Regions from separate parts of the Clostridium celatum genome, predicted to be linked through region 3. Evidence: riboswitches for the same ligand, from Rfam matches in the RefSeq annotation. Region 3 holds a riboswitch; each other region holds the start of a gene.
The links. Region 3 has a riboswitch for S-adenosylmethionine ahead of LPC13_RS06370 (O-acetylhomoserine aminocarboxypropyltransferase/cysteine synthase family protein). Riboswitches for the same ligand answer to the same signal wherever they lie in the genome.

Region 1 (6,794 bases), on a different contig from region 3:
ACAAACTGGTGAATTAAGAAGAGGTAAAGTTCTTGAAGTTAATGGATCTAAAGCAATGGTTCAGTTATTTGAAGGTTCTTCAGGAATTAACTTAAAAGGAACTAAGGCTAAATTCTTAGGTAAGCCACTTCAACTTGGTGTATCAGAAGATATGTTAGGTAGAGTATTTGATGGTATGGGTCATCCAATTGATAATGGACCAAAGATAATACCAGAAAAGCAATTAGATATAAATGGGGAAGCAATTAACCCAGTATCAAGAAATTTCCCATCAGAGTTTATACAAACAGGTATATCTGCTATTGATGGATTAAATACACTTGTTAGAGGACAAAAGTTACCAGTTTTCTCTGGTTCAGGTCTTCCACACGCACAATTAGCTGCTCAAATAGCAAGACAAGCGACTGTTTTAAATTCAGATGCTAACTTTGCCGTTGTATTTGCAGCTATAGGTATAACATTCGAAGAATCTCAATTCTTCGTTGATGAATTTAAGAAGACTGGTGCTATAGATAATGCTGTATTATTTATGAACCTTGCTTCTGACCCAGCTATCGAAAGAATAGCTACTCCAAGAATGGCATTAACTGCTGCTGAATTCTTAGCATACGAAAAAGATATGCATGTTCTTGTTATCATGACTGATATAACTAACTATGCTGAAGCTTTAAGAGAAGTATCAGCTGCTAGAAAGGAAGTTCCTGGTAGAAGAGGTTACCCAGGTTACCTATATACTGACCTTTCTACATTATATGAAAGAGCAGGTAGAATTAATGGAAGAGGTGGATCAATCACTCAAATTCCAATATTAACAATGCCTGAAGATGATAAAACACATCCAATTCCAGATTTAACTGGATATATTACAGAGGGGCAAATAATCCTTTCAAGAGAATTATACAAAAAGGGAATTATGCCTCCAATAGATGTTCTACCATCACTTTCAAGACTTAAAGATAAGGGTATCGGTAAAGGAAAAACTAGAGAAGACCATGCTGATACAATGAACCAATTATTCTCAGCTTATGCACAAGGTAAGCAAGCTAAGGAATTATCAGCAATCTTAGGTGAATCTGCATTATCAGATACAGATAAGAAATTTGCTAAGTTTGCAGAAGCTTTTGAAGAACAATATGTTTCTCAAGGGTTTGAAACAAATAGATCAATAGAAGAAACTTTAAATTTAGGTTGGAAATTACTTAAGATTCTTCCTAAGACAGAACTTAAGAGAATCAGAGATGAATATCTTGAAAAGTATATGCCAAAGGGAGATGAAGAGTAGAATATGGCAAAGTTAAATGTCAATCCTACTAGAATGGAGCTATCTAAGCTGAAGAAAAGACTATCTACAGCTTCAAGAGGGCATAAGCTTCTTAAAGATAAACAAGATGAATTAATGAGACAATTCATTAACCTTGTTAAATATAACAATGAACTTAGAAAATCGGTAGAAGCTGAACTTGAAGGGTCTTTTAAAGATTTCGTTATGGCAAGTGCTGTAATGAGTTCAGAATTCTTAGAAGAAGCAGTTGCTTATCCAAAAGATAGCGTATCTGTTGAAGTAGGAACAAAAAACATAATGAGTGTTAATGTTCCACAAATGAAATTCCACAGACAATTACAAGATAGTGAAGGAAGCATTTACCCATATGGTTTTGCAAATACATCTTCTGAATTAGATGATGCTATAGGTAAGCTAGAGTCAATACTTCCAAAGTTACTTGAATTAGCTGAAGTTGAAAAATCAACACAGCTTATGGCTGATGAAATTGAAAAGACAAGAAGAAGAGTTAATGCTCTTGAATATATGACAATTCCTCAATTACAAGAAACTATTAAGTTTATAAGAATGAAACTTGATGAAAATGAAAGAGGAGCTTTAACTAGACTTATGAAAGTTAAAGATATGATTCAAGCAAGAGCTGCAGAATAGTATTAATAAGTATCTTCTTATGAAGTCTACGGTATAAGTAAAAATAATTAGTTTTACTTAAACACATTATCACTAGGGATAACAGGTATAAAGCTATATTTATACCTGTTATTTTCATATTATGGATATAAATTATATATTTGATAAAAAGAAGATTTAATAGTATAATGCTTATAGAATACGTAAGAAGAATATAAGTTGATATAACAAGGAGAGTTTTAATGAATTATTTCATAGCTATAATTATTGCTTTTTCTATAGTATTTTTGATAACTCCATTACTAATGAAGTTATCATTTAAATATAATTTTACAGATAAACCTACTAGTAGAAAAAAGCATAGGGGTGAAATTCCTCTTTGTGGTGGAATATCTATGTTTATTGGATTTTTCACAGCATATTTTATAATACTTCGTAATAATAATTTTGATGAAAAGTATGGAATTTTTGTAGGAGCATTATTAATTTTATTAATAGGAATAGTAGATGACTATTATAAGAGCGTTGGAAAAGAATTTGCTATAACTCCAAGATTAATAATACAATTATTAGCAGCAGTTATAGTATATAAATCAGGAGTATCTTTTGAAGGCTTTACCAATCCACTAACTGGGGTATACTTGCATTTACCGGAAATAGTTCAGTTTATTTTAACTATAACTTGGATTTTTGGAGTAACAACAGTTATAAATTGGTCTGATGGAATGGATGGATTAGCAGGAGGATTATCATTTATATCAGCAATGACTTTTGCAACAACTGCTATAATATTAGTTCAACCTACATCATTATTATTTTCCCTTATATTAGGGGCTGTAGTATTAGCTTTCTTATTTTATAATAAGTATCCAGCAAAGATATTTATGGGAGATTCAGGTGCAAACTTTTTAGGATTTATTTTAAGTATAATTGCTTTAGATGGTGCTTTTAAAGGAGCAACAATATTGAGTTTGATGATACCTATATTAGCACTTGCAGTACCTATATTTGATAACTTATTTGTTGTATTTAAGAGATTTTCAGAAGGAAAACCAGTATATCAAGCAGATAGAAGTCAGATACATTACAGACTTCAAGCAAAAGGATTTAATACAAACCAAGTTGTTACATATATAAGTATAATAAGTTTAACTTGTAGCATAGTATCAATTATATTACTACTAATAAAATAATAAAGCTATTTACAAGAATGTAAAGAAATAGTATAATATATTAAAACTTATCAAGAGTGGTGGAGGGACTGGCCCGTTGAAACCCGGCAACCTATTAACTATATTAATGTGGTGCTAATTCCAACAGCTTATGGCTGATAGATAAGGATATTTTATAGGCATGAATTATATTAACCTAAGGGAAATATCCTTTAGGTTTTTTTGTGCTTAAAAAATAATTTTTAGTTAAGAAATTAGTAATTTATTTATGAGATTGGGGGCTATTTATATGAAAATTAATGAGTTATTTGAAAGTAAAAAGGTAGTATTTTCTTTTGAGATTTTTCCACCTAAAGCAACATCATCTATTGATACTATATACTCAACTTTAGAAGAACTAAAAGATTTGAAACCGGATTACATCAGCGTTACTTATGGGGCAGGAGGTAGTTTAACTAAAAATAAAACAACAGAGTTATCATCAATAGTAAAAAATAAGTATGGTGTAGAGTCAGTTGCACATTTAACTTGTATTAATTCAACAAAAGAAGAAATAAATATTATATTGGATGATTTAAAATTTAATGGTATTGAAAATATATTAGCTTTAAGAGGAGATGTTCCAGAGGGGGGGAATCATAAAGGGGATTTTAAATATGCATATGAATTAATTTCTCATATAAAGAAAAGAGGAGATTTTAACATACTTGGTGCATGTTATCCTGAAGGGCATGTAAAGGGGAGAGATTTAAAAGAGGACATGCTTCATTTAAAGATTAAAGAAGAAAGTGGAGCATCACAATTTATATCACAATTATTTTTTGATAATAATCATTTCTACAATTTATTAGAAGAGAAAGAGAAATTAGGTATAAAATCTCCTATACAAGCAGGAATAATGCCTGTAGTAAATAAAAAGCAAATAGAAAGAATAACATCTTTATGTGGTGTAAATATGCCAAAGAAGTTTATTAAAATAATGGAAAGATATGAGTATGATAAAGAAGCATTAAGAGATGCAGGAATTGCATATGCTGTTGAACAAATAGTAGATTTAATTTCTAGTGGAGTAGATGGAATACATTTATATAGTATGAATAATGCATATGTTGCTAGGAAAATTAATAATAGTATCAGTTCAATTATTAATTCTATTAATAAATAGATAATTTTAGGAGGAATGAATTATGGAAAAAGTAGAAAGCTTTGAATTAGATCATAGAAAGGTAAAAGCGCCATATATAAGAAAATGTTGTTTATTAAATGGCCCTAAAGGTGATGAGGTAACTAAATTTGATATTAGGTTTTTACAGCCTAATAAGGAGGCTTTTGGAACAGCAGCAATGCATGGATTAGAGCATTTATTAGCATTTGAGCTTAGAAAAAATTTAGATGGAATAATTGATTTATCACCAATGGGATGTAGAACAGGATTTTATTTAAGTATATTTGGGAATAGAGATAGTGAAGAAATAAAAGTAGCGGTAGAAAATGCTTTAAAAGAAATATTAGAAGCAAAAGAAATTCCAGCAGCAAATGAAATACAATGTGGAAATTATAGAGATCTTTCATTATTTGGAGCTAAAGAATATGCAAAAGAGGCACTAAATAAAGGTTTTTCCCTAAATATTTATGGTGAATAACTAAATCGAAAAATACTATTATAATATTTTAGGAACTGATATGATTTCATAAAGAATGTATAGCTTAGCGAAATTATAGCAGTTCCTAAAGATAAAGTTATGAATTTTTTAGACAGATAAGCTCTTTATAAGTTAGGTATATTTTTATTGAAAGTGGGGTAGTTAAATGGTAAATAGGGATGAAGTTTTAAGATACTTAGGTTTTAGGGGACAGATAATTGATGAAAAGCTTGAAGAACTTATAGATGAATGTAGGGAAACAGTAGTTGTAAAAAGTGATCCTAAATATGTTTATGGATATTTTAATATAGAAAATAATGATGAAGGTATTTTAATAAAGGATACTACATTGGTTTTAAAGGGTGAAGATATAAAAAATCATTTAAAGCATTGTGATAAATGTGCCTTAATGGTAGTAACTTTAGGATTAAATATCGAAAGAGAAATTATACTCAATGAGAAGATTAGTTTAACAAAGTCAATAGTTTTAGATTCATGTGCTACTACTTATATTGAAGAAGTTTGTGATAATATTCAAAATGATATAGAGCAATTTGCAAAGAAAAACAATTTAAATATTACCTCAAGATATAGTCCTGGATATGGGGATTTATCATTAGATTCACAGGAAAAAATATTAAGCGTAACTGATGCAAGCAAAAGAATAGGGGTTACAACTACAGAGCATAATATATTGTTTCCAAGAAAATCAGTAACTGCGATTATTGGATTAAGTAAGGGGAAAATACAAAAGACAAAGAGAGACTGTACTAAATGTAATAAATATAATGATTGTGTTTTTAGAAAGGGAGGAAGTAATTGTGGGAGTTAAGGAATTAATTAATAAAGAATTAATTTTATTTGATGGGGCAATGGGAACAATGCTTCAAAAAAATGGTCTAAAGTTAGGAGAAAATCCTGAAAAATTAAATTTTAGTCATGAAGATATGATTATAAAGATACATAAATCTTACATAGATTCAGGAGCAAATATTATTACTACTAATACCTTTGGAGCTAATAGATTAAAGCTTAAAGAAAGTGGCTATTCTGTAGAAGAGACAATAAGTAAAGCAGTATCATTAGCAAAAGAAGCAACAAAAGATACCAATGCATTTATAGCATTAGACATTGGACCTATAGGAGAGTTATTAGAGCCAATGGGGACTCTATCATTTGATGAAGCATATGAAATCTTTAAAGAGCAAATAATTATAGGGCATAAGGCTGGAGCGGATTTAATCCTTATAGAAACCATGACAGATTTGTATGAAGCAAAAGCAGCTATTTTAGCAGCAAAAGAAAATTGTAATTTACCTGTATTTTGTACTATGAGTTTTGAAGAGGATGGTAGAACATTTACAGGGTGTCTACCAAGTAGTATGGCAATTACTTTAGAGGGATTAGGTGTAGATGCTTTAGGGGTAAACTGCTCATTAGGACCAGATAAAATTTTAAAAGTAATAAAAGAAATTAAAAAGTATACTAACTTACCTTTAATGGTACAACCAAATGCAGGTCTTCCAAGTATAATTTTTGGAGAAGCAATATATGATATTTCAATAGAAGATTTTACAGAAGGAATAGAAGAGTTAATTAATGAAGGTGTATCTATTATAGGGGGATGTTGTGGTACAACTCCAGAGTTTATATCTTCAATTAGACTTTTAATAAATAGTAAAGAAATAATTTCTAGACCTAAAGTGAGTTTTACAGCTGTATGTAGTCCTTCAAAATTTATAGAAATAAATGGTGTAGAAGTAATAGGTGAAAGAATAAATCCAACAGGTAAAAAATTATTTAAAGAAGCTCTAAAGAATAATGATATGAATTATATACTTAAGCAAGGAATAGAGCAAGTAGAAGCTGGAGCCTCTATATTAGATGTTAATGTTGGATTACCAGAAATAGATGAAGTAAAATGGATTAGAGATTCGGTAAAATCCCTACAAGGAATTTTAGATACACCTCTTCAAATAGATTCAACTAATGTAGATGCTGTAGAAGCTGGACTTAGATATTATAATGGAAAAGCTATAGTTAATTCTGTTAATGGAGATGATGAGA
Region 2 (6,794 bases), on a different contig from region 3:
CCCCTAAAATTTATTTTTAATATTACTTATTAACTTATTTATTTAAATAACTTTTAATTACTATTTACATATTTTAATTAATACTTCTTACAACTTAAATTTATATTTATTTACTAATAATTTATATATAACATAATTAACTTAATTTCTTATATAAGTAATTACCTAAGCTTTGAAGAGCTTGGACTATTATTATAAGAATAACTACAGTAACAATCATAACTTCCGTGTTAAATCTTTGGAAACCATAACTTATTGCTAATTTACCAATTCCACCTGCTCCAACACTACCTGCCATTGCAGAATAACCAATTATACTAATTACTGTTAATGTTAATCCTGAAATAATTGATGGTACTGCTTCCTTAATCATAACTTTAAATATTATTTGAGTATTTGATGCTCCAAATGATTTTGCAGCTTCTATAACTCCTGGATCAACTTCCTTTAGTGCTCCTTCTATTATCCTTGCCACAAAAGGTGCAGCTGCAATTGTAAGTGGTACTATTGCTGCAGTTTCACCAATAGATGTTCCAACTATAGCTCTAGTAAATGGAATTATAGCTACTATTAAAATTATAAAAGGAAAACTTCTAAGCACATTAATTACTACATCTAAAACTCTATAAATAACCTTATTAGGTTTTAATCCAGAATCACTTGTAACTGTTAATATTATTCCTAATAAAAATCCTAAAACACTTGCAAATAATGTTGAAAAAAACACCATATAAACAGTTTTTCCAAACTCTTCTATTATTATATTAATCATTTTACTATCCATTATAATAACACCTCCAATATAACATCTTTAGATGAAAGATATTTCATAACTTCCTCTCTATCCTTTTCATCTATATTTATAGTCAAGCTACCTAATACCTCATCTCTAAACTTTTCAAGCCTTCCTCCAACTATAGAAAAATCTATATTAAGTTCTCTTGCCATCTTAGTTATAAGAGCATTTTCTGAAGAATTACTTGGGAAAAATAACTTAATATTAACTCCGGTATTTGGTAGTGCATCTTCTTCATCTTCTCCTAAGAATTTTTTAAGCGATACTTCTGGTCTTAAGAATACCTCCTCTGCCTTTCCTTCTGCTACTAATACTCCACCTTGAAGCAATGCAACTCTTTGGCAAATTTGCTTTACAACCTCCATTTGATGGGTAACAACAACTATTGTAATTCCTAATTTTTTATTGATATCGTCTAAAAGTGAAAGTATATCTTTTGTTGTTTTAGGATCTAAAGCTGATGTTGCTTCATCACAAAGAAGAATCTTTGGTTCTAATGCTAATGCTCTAGCTATAGCAACTCTTTGTTTTTGTCCTCCACTAAGCTCTTTTGGTTTACTTTTTGCTTTATCTGAAAGCCCTACAATCTCTAAAAGCTCATTAACACGCTTTTTTATACAAGCCTTATCCTCTCCCCACACTTGTAATGGAAGTGCTACGTTATCATATACAGTTTTTCTATTTAAAAGATTAAATCCTTGAAATATCATTCCTAAATCTTTTCTGAATACTCTCTTTTCTTTTTCAGTTAATTTGTTAACTTCCTTATCCATAACAACTATAGATCCGTCATTATAATCTTCTAAGGCATTTATACATCTTAAAAGTGTTGATTTACCTGCCCCACTATGTCCAATAAGTCCATATATTTCACCTTCATTTATATTTAGTGAAATATCCTTTAAAACCTCTATATCTCCAAAACTCTTTTTTACATTTTGCATTTTAATCATGTTTGTCCACCTCCATTTAGTTAATAATAAAAATCATAAATTTTAAGCTTACTACTTAAATACTATACTTTTTATTAATTTAAGAAAAAATATAAAAAAAACGCACTAGAGAATAAACTCAAGTACGTATAAATACACTTATTAAATTTACCCTCTCATCACTCAGTTAAAAAACTGCAGGAATTAGCACCACATTAATAGTTATTAGTTGATTGTTAAGGTTAAAATTTCTTTAAAATCTCCAAATTTTAAAACACCATTGAAGTTTTACCTTAACTACTAACTTTTAACTGTTAATAGGTTGCTGGGTTTCACAGGGCCAGTCCCTCCACCACTCTTGATAAGATTATCTATTAAATTTTCCAATATTTTCTGCTGTTGATATTAATATATATTACTTGAAGATTTTTGTCAATAACTTCTATATACTTTTTTTATTTTTTATACTAAATATTCTTTCTAATAATCCATAACCTCTTCTTCTATTTTTAAAAGTTCTGCATCAGTATTATCTTCAATAAAATCTAAAATCTTTTCCTTTAAAGCTTGAAGTACATCTCTTGAAGTTCCAACGCTACATATACCTATTACTATACTTTGATGTACATCTTGATGATCAACTTCAGACACTGACACATTAAACTTATTAGTAAGCCTTTTACAAAGGCTCAAGACTATCATTCTTTTTTCTTTTAATGAATGCACCCATTCTGCCCTAAGTTCAATTTTTATTAATAATATTTTCATTTACTTCACCTCTAAACTTTATTTTTACTAAAAAGTAAATTTTAATATCAATGTCTAAAATAATCTTCTTTATATAATATATGATATATCAACTACTTTATTTCTTGATATAATTACCTGTTCTTATAATTTTATCATAACAAACTATACTATATTTATAGTTTATATAACTTACAAAAGAATAAATAATTAAAGGTAAGTAATTATAAAAAAATTAATTCCCTTAAAGAAATAATATAAAATAACATTAAGAGTTAATCCAATTATTAGATTAACTCTTAATTCATTTTATTGTTTTATTAATTCTATATAATCACCTTTAACACTATCCTTCATTATCCAAAATATTTTAAGTTTTACTTCATCTAGTATTGTATCATTTAATTTTAAATATGACTTAACATAATATTCATTGTTTTCTTCATCACTTATACAAGATACCCCACTTTCACTAATTAAACTTTCTCCATTTTCAAGTATAATATTGTCAAAAGAAATACTTTTAACATCCCTTGCTTTTAAAGTAAGATTATTTCCTATAAAACTTACAAATTCAATATTGTAATCGTTAGGTTTAACTCCCTTATTTTTTAAGTCTATTATAATATTTCTATTATCTTTTCTAGCATAATACATTTCATCAAAAACAAAGGTTAAAGATTTAATACTTTCCTTTATTTCACCTTGAAGTTCTATAAAGTTATTTTCAAAACCCTGACTTTCATAAGATGAACTTACTTCATATTCATTTCCTTCATTATCTATAAGTCTAGGATTTTCAAAGGTCATATAATCATATATATCACTATTAAGCTTAAATTCCATAATAGTTCTTGTTTTACTAGTTTTTAAACTTACTACTTCTATATCTCCAATTTCAGTGTTAATAATTGTATTATCTAAGGATATATCCATTAATTCACTATTAAATATTTCTTTTTCAAGCTTTATCGGTACAGAAAAACTTGCTAGATACTCCTTGCTTAAATCATCTTTTCTTCCTTTTTCCTTGTCATAAACATTAAACTCTAAAGTAAATTCTTCATTAAATTCTTCAAAGGCTATCTCTATATATGATTCCTGTTCTCCTTCTTCATTTTTAATACTATATGGTTCTGTATAAAATGTACTCCATGATACACCTCCTGTTTCAGTAACAATACTAATATCAACCCCTAAATTTTTTTCTCCTGATATCTCATATCCTAACCAAAGTCTCTTCCAATCTCCAGCAATAGTATTTACTTTAAGCTTCACTCCATTCTTTTGCTCTTGAAAGTTAATTTCTTTAACCAGCCCCTCTTCTACAGCATTATCAAAGCCTTTATCAAAAGTCACAAGTTCTATCAGTTTATCAAGACCAGGAACTTTGCTCATAGCATAAGCTACATTTGGAAAAATGTTTACTAATACTACAAACAGCAAAAATGTGCATGCTATTCCACTTCCATATTTATAAAATTTCTTTAAATTTCTTTTTCTTCTCCCTTCTTTCAATGTCTTTCTCACCATAAAATCAAGTTCCTCAGGAATTTCTATATTTTCATATCTTAATTTTTCATCATCTAAATAATTCTTACTCATAACTCTCCTCCTTAATTTCTACTCTTAATATTTTTAATGCCTTATGCATTCTATTTTTAACAGTAGAAATAGAAATACCTAAAACCTCTGCAACTTCATCAATTTTATATCCATGAAAATATTTCAAAATTATAACATCCTTAAGCTCCTCTGGAAGAGTATCAATAACTAAACCTATTTCCGATTTTTCATCATCTACAGACTTATCCTTTAAATAATCATTCTCTACAACTACAACTTTAGAATTTTTTCTTATAAAATCTACTGCTGTATTAACTATTATCCTACTAAGATACTTATCTATAGCATTTTCATCCTTTATCTTAGATAAATTAGAGTATCCTTTCAAAATACTTTCCTGCAATATATCCATTGCATCATGATGATTTTTCACATAATAATAAGCCAACCTATAAAATTTTTCTTTATTTTCTTTTACAGAGTCTTCAAATCTCTTTTCTAAACTCCTACCCCTAATTTTAATCATTAATGTATTCTCCCATCTAAAATTATGTAAATAGTACTATTTTATTTAATTCTATTATATAGACGTATGAACAACCTATTTTGTTTAAATGTTTTTTATCGCTATTTAAAATTTTTTAAATTCTTCTATAAACTATAAATCTTAAAAATTAAGCATTATATTTTTTAGGTTTTTCTAATAAAAACACCTCAGAGGAAATTATTTTTCACTTCCCCTGAGGTATTATTAAATTTCACTTAGACTTTCAATTAAATTAATAAAGTCACCTTCATTTTTCTTATCAAGGTATATATCTATTAATGCTTTTGTTGGCATTTTATTATATCCCTTTTTCCCATAAATAAATATATACTCTATTTTTTCTCTAAATATTTCTTCATCACTTTTTAAATCTTTAATTAATTCATTAGTTTCATATATAGCAAGTTCATCTATAATCTTTTCACGTAAAGTCTCATTAAAGTTCTCGGCAAATTCACGCTCTTCTTCATTAAGTCCTTCAATATCATTATTTAATATTTTAAAAATATCCATATTATTTACTCCATATTTCTTATCTCTTCTAAACTGTTTTCTATCCTATTCAATCTTATGCGTAATTCCTCAAAATGCAATCTTTGTTTTTCATCTTGCTCTTTTAATTTATTTGGAATATGTATAGTAATATTATATATCATAAGACCAATTAAAATTATTAATAGTATTTCCATTATACCTCTCCTCTTATTTAATTATCCTTTAAACTAATAATTCTTTTCATTTTTATAATAATCTCTATTAGCGAATTTGATATAAACTTCTTTCTATCAAGTTTATTGTTCTTCTCCATCTCTATATTGCTTCATTTTAATTTTATAATTTCACTTTTCCACACATCTTCATTACCATAATTATATCTTACATTAACTGTATCTTCATCTATCCAATTTATTTCATATGAGTCAGTTGAAAATGGTCTAAATCCATCATCTATATTTATTTCAATATCTAGCGGTTTAATAAATACTCCAAATTTTTTCTCATAAAATGTGCTAATACCACTTAAAAGAAAACTTTTTTCTTCTATAACTAAATCATTAGTTCTTTGTGGAGATTTAAAAGTAAAATATTTATTTCCACTAAATAAAAACATATAAATAAACATACTTATTGCTATAATTAATACCATAGTTATAGTATAAATTAACTTTCCTAATAACATATCTTCTTTTTCACAACAGAAAAATACAATTGGACATATAATAATAATGAGAAATAAAATATAATATAAAAAATTTGGATTAATTCCAAATATAAAAAATTTTATTTTAAAAAAACAACTTAATATAATCACAGTTATAAAGATAATTATTGATATTAACCATATCTTCTTTATTATAAATTTGGACTCTCTCTTCATCTCATTTTCTTCTCTCTCCTTACTCTTTATTATCATTTCTATATTCTAAAATATCACTTCATTAGTACTCTAAAGTATTACATATTTTATATAAAATTAAAAAAATAATAACTTTTGATTTATTATTTTTAAGTACTGAAAGATTTGTCTTAGTTATTCCACCCTTTTTTAGATAGCTCATTTGTTCTAATTTTATCTTTGTCATCATAAATCTAAATTTACTATAATCATCTGGATATTGCCTTTATTATTGTATAAAAGGTCCTAATATTAGTTTTACAAAACTATACTAAGACCTTTATCAAAAACTTTATTTATTATAATTACTAAAGCTATAGATATTATTGGTTTGATTTTCTTCTATTTCCTTAGGTTTTACTTCCTTATTTGGTACTCTACGCTGACTAGAAATATTAAGTAATACTCCCATAGCACATAAATTGAATACAAGTGAAGTACCTCCATAACTTATAAACGGAAGAGGAACTCCCGTAACAGGCATACTTCCTGTTACAACTGCAATATTTATTATCGCTTGTATCCCAACTACAGAAGTAATTCCAATAGCTAATAATCTTCCATATTTATCTTTAGCTTTTGCTGCTACATTTAAACCTTGGAATATTAAAATTAAAAATAATCCAATTACAACTGTACATCCAACTAATCCAAACTCTTCACCTATAATTGAAAATATAAAGTCATTATGTGGTTCTGGCATATATAATGCCTTTTGCTTTGAGTTACCAAGACCAACTCCAAATAACCCACCTGAACCTAATGCATAAAAAGAATGAACTAATTGATATCCATCTCCAGATGCATCTT
Region 3 (6,794 bases):
TTCATTTGTAAATCTTCTCTTACAAAGTAATCAAGCATTTGAGAATCTACAGTAGAATTAGCTTTAGCTACACCAATAGCAGCACAGAAGTTCTTTAATGCTTCAGGCGTACATCCTCTTCTTCTTAATCCAGAGATAGTAGGCATTCTTGGATCATCCCAACCATCAACAATCCCTTCGTCAACTAATTGTTTAAGCTTTCTTTTACTCATAACTGTATTAGTCATGTTTAATCTAGCAAATTCAATTTGTCTAGGTTGCGATTCCATTTCACATTCTTTAACAACCCAATCATATAAAGGTCTATGATCTTCAAATTCTAGAGTACAAATAGAATGAGTTACATGTTCTATAGCATCTTCTAATGGATGAGCAAAGTCATACATAGGATATATACACCATTTATCTCCAGTATTGTGGTGAGTTGCATGAGCAATTCTATAGATAATAGGATCTCTCATATTCATATTAGGAGAGCTCATATCAATCTTAGCTCTTAGGACTTTTTCTCCATCTTTAAATTCACCATTTTTCATTCTTTCAAATAAATCTAAGTTTTCTTCAACAGATCTATTTCTATAAGGGCTTTCTTTACCAGGTTCAGTTAAAGTACCTCTATATTCTTTAGCTTCTTCTGGAGTTAAATCACAAACATAAGCTAATCCCTTTTTTATTAAAAGAACAGCTCTGTTATACATTTCATCAAAATAATCTGATGCAAAATAAAGTTCATCCCAGTTTCCACCAAGCCATTTAACATCTTCTTTTATTGATTCAACATATTCAGTATCTTCCTTTACTGGATTTGTATCATCAAATCTAAGATGAGTTTTACCTTTAAATTCCTCAGCTAACCCAAAGTTTAAAAGAATAGATTTTGCATGACCAATGTGTAAATAACCATTTGGTTCTGGTGGGAAACGAGTTATTATTTCTTTATGTTTTCCACTTTCTAAATCATCTACTATTATATTTCTTATAAAATTAGAAGAATTAATTTCAGTTGACATATCGTACCTCTCCTACTTATTAATATTTAAGTTGATTTATTTATTTAAAATTATTATTACTTAAAGCTAATAATAAAATTAATTCTTAAATAAAATAACTTTAACTTATATTTTGACTATTACTAATAATTTTAATCTAATATAAGTAAAAAATAAAGTAACTTATATAAAAAGTTAGGCTTTTACGTGAGAAAAAAGCTATTATATTGGCGATTCTATTTAAAATTGTTGATATATAAGAATAAAAATGGATATTAATCTAAATAATATTATTTGAAATATAATTTTTATAAAAGGCTTTTGAAGAAGGTTCATTTTTAAACAATTTATTTTTAGGAGGATTTTATATGACTAATTTAATATGCAATGTTCATAATTGTACTCATAATTCAAGTAATATGTGTTGTAAAGATGGAATACAAGTAGGTGGAAAAAGTGCAGTTAGTTCAGTTAATACTTGTTGTGAAAGTTTTGAAGAAAAGACAGGAGCTTTTACAAATAGTATAGAATCACCAAAATTCTCATTAAACATTACCTGTGAAGCTGAAAATTGTACATATAATAACTGTAAAATGTGTGAAGCTGAAGATATAAGTATAGAAGGCGGAGCAGCAACTTCTCAAACAGGAACAGAATGTGCTAGTTTTGTACCAAGGCTTTAATTAAAAATAGAAAATGACAAATTAAATTTTATATTTAATTTGTCATTTTAACTATATTTACAATAATTATACAGTAAAATAAAATTATTATAATAAGTTTAAATAAAATAATTAGCTTTTAAAATATAAAGGGTGAATATAAAATTTTATAAATTGGGGGGAAAACGATGAATATAGCGTTAATAGGATTTGGGAGAGTGGGACAAGCATTAATAGAACTTTTTATAACTAAGAAAAAGTATATTTTTGATAAATATAATTTAAAAATTAATGTGAAGTGTATAATTAAAAGCAATGGTGGGCTTTATAGTGAAACTGGAATAGATTTAGAGGAACTTATGAGTTTTATAAAGAAAAACGAAGTTTGTAAACATAAGTTATGGCATAATGAAATAAAAGTTGAATCAATGATTAAAAATGCAAATATAGATACATTAATTGAGTTAACACCAACTAATATAGTAGATGGAGAACCTGCATTAACTTATATAAGAAATGCATTAGAAAATAAGAAAAATGTAATTACAGGAAATAAGGGGCCAATAGTATTAAAATATAAGGAATTGAAAGCTATAGCTGACAATAATGGAGTTAAGCTAAAGATAGGATGCACAACAGGTGGAGCATTACCTTCTATTTCTGGAGGAATATATGATGTTGCAGGAAGTGAAATTAAATCTATTGAAGGAATATTAAATGGAACTACCAATTATATATTAACTAAAATGACTAATGATGAGGTAACGTACGAAAAAGCTTTAAAAGAAGCACAAGAAGAAGGAATTGTAGAATCTAATCCTAGTCTTGATGTATTAGGCTATGATACAGCAAGTAAAATAATAATATTATCTAATGTGTTAATGAATACAGATATTAAGCTTAGTGATTTAAAAATACAAGGAATAACAGATATTAAATTAGAGGATTTAAAATTAGAGAAAAGTAAGAATAAAAAAGTAAAATTAATAGGGAAGATAGAAAAGAATAATGATGAGGTTATTGCATATATAAAACCAATGCAAATAGATGAAAGCCATCCTTTATATTCTGTTGATTATAAAAATAAGGGAGTTTATTATAAAACAGATACATTAGGAGATATAAGTATAATTGGAGGAGCTTCAGGAACAATGAATGCAGCAGCTTCAATATTGAGAGATATAATATTACTTAAAGAATATTAAACTAAAATAAGGGTAGATAATAAGTTAATAGAAGCAGTATTAAAAGTAATTATTTATAGATTATATATGTGAAATTTAAAATATAGAAAGTGAGTATATGATAGAATTTATGGATAAAAATATTTTAAGAAGAGAAGCTATAAATAAACGGAATGAATTATCCTTGGAAATTAAAAGCAAGTATGATAATTTAATTTTAAAAAAAGTAATTGATAGTGATATTTACAAAAATTCAGAGAGCATATTTATTTATGTAAGTTTTGGGTCAGAGGTTGACACTAAAGAAATAATAAATTATGCTTTGATGGATAATAAAAAGATATATGTGCCTAAGACAGATAAAAGTAAGAAGGAAATGAAGGCAATAAGAATTCACAGTTTAGATAAGATGATTGTGGATAAGTGGGGTATACTTGAACCAATAGATGTGGATAAAAATAAATTTGGTGAAAAATTTGATTTGATAATAATGCCAGGAGTAGTTTTTGATAGAAGTGGGAATAGGATTGGTTATGGTGGAGGATACTATGATAAATATATTTCAGCTATTAAATGTAAAAGTGTAAAATTAGCATTAGCATATGATTTTCAAGTTATAAATAAAATTGAAAGTGAAGAGCATGATATTAATGTAGATTGTATAATTACAAATGATAAATTTATCTATATAAAATAAAATTTAGAAAAGTATTGAAAATATATTCCATAAGTGTATAATAAAGATAATAAATTGAATAAAAAGAACTTTTATTAAGAATGGTGGAGGGACTGGCCCTGAGAAACCTAGCAACCTATTAATAGTTAGAATTTAGAGAAGATTTTTATCTATTAAGTTTAACTATAAATTGTTAATTATTAATGTGGTGCTAAATCCTGCAGGTTTTTACCTGAGAAATGAGAGTATATATTAATAAATTAGCTTATTGAGCTATTTCTCATTATCTATAAAGGATAATAAGAAATAGCTTTTTTGTTATAAAAATTTAAATTAATAAAAAGGGGGCTTTATTTATGTCAAATAATTTAGGAAAAGGAACAGTAGGAATTCATGGTGGATATTCGCCAAAATCAGGTGAACCTAGGGTTTTACCAATTTATCAAAGTGCAACTTATAAGTATGATGATCCAGATACATTAGAAGCATTATTTGCTTTAAAAGCAGATGGACATTTATATAGCAGAATTTCTAATCCAACAGTTGGGGCGTTGGAAGAAAAGTATGCAAAGTTAGAAGGTGGAGTTGGAGCGGTTGCAACAGCTTCAGGTCAATCAGCAATTCTTTATGCAGTTTTAAATGTTTGTAAATCTGGGGATCATTTAATTTCTGTAACTTCTTTATATGGCGGAACAGTTAATTTATTTACAGTACATTTAAAAAATTTGGGCATAGAAGTTACATTTGTTGAGCCAGATGCATCTGAAGAAGAAATTTTATCTAAAGTTAGACCAAATACAAAAGCAATATATGGAGAAACAATAGGGAATCCAGGTTTAAATGTTTTAGATTTTAATAAGTTTTCCAGTGTAGCTAAGAAAATTAAAGTTCCATTTATAGTTGATAATACAGTAGCAACACCATATCTTTGCAATCCATTTGAACATGGAGCAAATATTGTTGTTCATTCAACAACTAAGTATTCAGAGGGGCATGCTCAAACTATTGGAGGAATAGTTGTTGATGGTGGAAATTTCGATTGGACAAATAAAAAATTTAGTGCTTTTACAACACCAGATCCAAGCTATCATGGAATTAAATATGTTGAAAGTTTTGGAAAAGCAGCATATATAGTTAAGCTTAGAGTAACATTATTAAGAGATTTAGGAGCATGCATGAGTCCATTTAATGCTTATTTAACTAATTTAGGATTAGAAACTTTACATTTAAGAATGGAAAGACATTCTAAAAATGCTTTAGAAATTGCACAGTGGTTAACAACTCAAGAAAAAGTTTCATGGGTTAATTATCCATTACTTGAAGGAAGTAAAACTTATGATTTAGCAAAGAAATATCTAAAAGGTGGAGCAAGTGGTATTTTAACATTTGGTATAAAAGGTGGAATAGAGAATGCTAAAGAATTTAGTAGAAAGTTAAATTTAATAGCATTAGCAGTAACTTTAGGAGACTCAAGAAGTTGTCTTTTACATCCAGCAACTACAAGTCATAGTCAACTAAATGAGCAAGAGTTGTTAGCTAGTGGTGTTACACCAGATTTGCTAAGACTTTCTGTTGGAATAGAAGATAGTAAGGATTTAATAAATGATATTAAAGAAGCATTAGAAGCTATATAAGAATTAATAGGAGGAAGAATAATGACTAAGGTAGCTATTATGGGATATGGGGTAGTTGGTAGTGGGTTAATAGAGCTAATAGATAAAAATAGAGAAAAGAATGATAATGAAGTTGTCATTACTAGTATATTAGTTAGAAATAAAGAAAAACATAAAAATTGTAGTCATTATGAGGTTATTACAACAGATTCAGAAGAGTTATTTTCAAAAGAGAGTGATATTGTAATTGAAGTAATGGGTGGTATTCATCCAGCTTATGAATATGTTAAAAGAGCATTAACTTTAAAAAAACATGTTATTACAGCTAATAAAGACTTAATAGCGACCTTTGGTCAAGAGTTATTTAATATAGCTAAAGAAAACTCAGTTTCATTAAAATTTGAAGCTGCAGTTGCAGGAGGAATTCCTATAATAAAAGCATTAACTGAAAGTCTTTGTGGCAATAAGGTAAATGCTATAAAGGCAATTTTAAATGGAACTACTAATTTTATTTTAACTAAGATGGGGTCTGAAAAGTTATCTTATGATGAGGCATTAAAGGAGGCACAAAAACTAGGTTTTGCAGAAGCTAATCCAGAAGCAGATGTTGAAGGATATGATGCAGCTAGAAAGTTAGCAATATTGTCTAGCTTAGCTTTTGATAAGAGTTTTAAATGGGAAGATATCAATATAAATGGAATTACTGAAATAGATAGCAATGATTTTAAATATGCAAAAAAATTTAATTGTAAAATTAAATTAGTTGCAGAAGCAGTAAAGTGTAGGAATAAAATATATACTTCAGTAAAACCAGTTTTAGTAGATGAAGATAGTATATTGGCTAAAATCGATAATGAAGTTAATGGAGTAATTTTAAATGGGGATGAAATTGGGGAATTAATATTTATAGGAAAAGGGGCTGGAAAGTTACCAACAGGAAGTTCAGTTTATAGTGATTTAAATGATATTATAAATTGTAGATTTTCTGATATAGGTAGCTTTAATAAAGAAAAAGCAGAAATGATTAATTATGCACATAAAACTTGTAATTCTATTTTAAGAATAAGAACATCTGATAAGGATGAGGTTGTAAGTAGATGTAGAGATATTTTCAATAATATAAAGATTATTGATAAAAGTTTAAAAGATGAAGTTGTATTATATATTGAGTGCACATCAGAAGCATATGTCCAAAAGTTTATTGAAACTATAAAAGATGAAATTTATTATAAAGGTTGTAAAAAATTAATATTTATCTAAGTATTAAGATAGAGAGGATTTAAGCCTCTCTATAAAATTTAAAAAATAATGATAATGATAATTATTATCATTTACAAAAAGAAAAAAGTATGCTATATTGAATTTAAGGCTTAAGTACTGCCGGAAATAATTTTAGGAGATGATACTATGGCGAAGATGATGGGACCAAGATTTAAGCAGTGTAGAAGACTTGGCTTAAATGTTTGTGGTCATCCAAAAGCGATGAATAGAGCGACTAAAGGTACTGCAAGAAGTGATAAAAAGCTTTCAGACTATGGTACTCAATTATTAGAAAAACAAAGATTAAGAGCGTATTATGGAGTTATGGAAAAGCAATTTGCTAACTATTTCAAGAAAGCATCTAAATCTAAAGATTTAACAGGATATGCTTTAATTAAATTACTAGAGTG

Region 1: another riboswitch for S-adenosylmethionine. It lies ahead of metF (methylenetetrahydrofolate reductase [NAD(P)H]); the one in region 3 lies ahead of LPC13_RS06370 (O-acetylhomoserine aminocarboxypropyltransferase/cysteine synthase family protein).
Region 2: another riboswitch for S-adenosylmethionine. It lies ahead of LPC13_RS11655 (methionine ABC transporter ATP-binding protein); the one in region 3 lies ahead of LPC13_RS06370 (O-acetylhomoserine aminocarboxypropyltransferase/cysteine synthase family protein).

What each region holds. Positions count from the first base shown of each region.
Region 1 covers NZ_JAJKGM010000004.1:63,492-70,285, forward strand. The annotation lists gene LPC13_RS03015 (V-type ATP synthase subunit B) at 1-1,282, shown strand, start outside; gene LPC13_RS03020 (V-type ATP synthase subunit D) at 1,286-1,933, shown strand; gene LPC13_RS03025 (MraY family glycosyltransferase) at 2,155-3,105, shown strand; SAM riboswitch class I at 3,150-3,253, shown strand; gene metF (methylenetetrahydrofolate reductase [NAD(P)H]) at 3,374-4,249, shown strand; gene LPC13_RS03035 (S-ribosylhomocysteine lyase) at 4,272-4,727, shown strand; gene LPC13_RS03040 (methionine synthase) at 4,894-5,559, shown strand; gene LPC13_RS03045 (homocysteine S-methyltransferase family protein) at 5,549-6,794, shown strand, end outside.
Region 2 covers NZ_JAJKGM010000028.1:23,849-30,642, forward strand. The annotation lists gene LPC13_RS11650 (methionine ABC transporter permease) at 137-784, opposite strand; gene LPC13_RS11655 (methionine ABC transporter ATP-binding protein) at 784-1,749, opposite strand; SAM riboswitch class I at 1,902-2,096, opposite strand; gene LPC13_RS11660 (DUF503 domain-containing protein) at 2,209-2,496, opposite strand; gene LPC13_RS11665 (DUF4179 domain-containing protein) at 2,785-4,080, opposite strand; gene LPC13_RS11670 (RNA polymerase sigma factor) at 4,073-4,567, opposite strand; gene LPC13_RS11675 (hypothetical protein) at 4,793-5,101, opposite strand; gene LPC13_RS11680 (hypothetical protein) at 5,107-5,277, opposite strand; gene LPC13_RS11685 (hypothetical protein) at 5,409-5,768, opposite strand; gene ftsW (putative lipid II flippase FtsW) at 6,277-6,794, opposite strand, start outside.
Region 3 covers NZ_JAJKGM010000010.1:28,006-34,799, forward strand. The annotation lists gene LPC13_RS06350 (glutamine--tRNA ligase/YqeY domain fusion protein) at 1-1,010, opposite strand, end outside; gene LPC13_RS06355 (DUF1540 domain-containing protein) at 1,358-1,672, shown strand; gene LPC13_RS06360 (homoserine dehydrogenase) at 1,840-2,856, shown strand; gene LPC13_RS06365 (5-formyltetrahydrofolate cyclo-ligase) at 2,954-3,532, shown strand; SAM riboswitch class I at 3,601-3,757, shown strand; gene LPC13_RS06370 (O-acetylhomoserine aminocarboxypropyltransferase/cysteine synthase family protein) at 3,868-5,145, shown strand; gene LPC13_RS06375 (homoserine dehydrogenase) at 5,167-6,384, shown strand; gene rpsD (30S ribosomal protein S4) at 6,532-6,794, shown strand, end outside.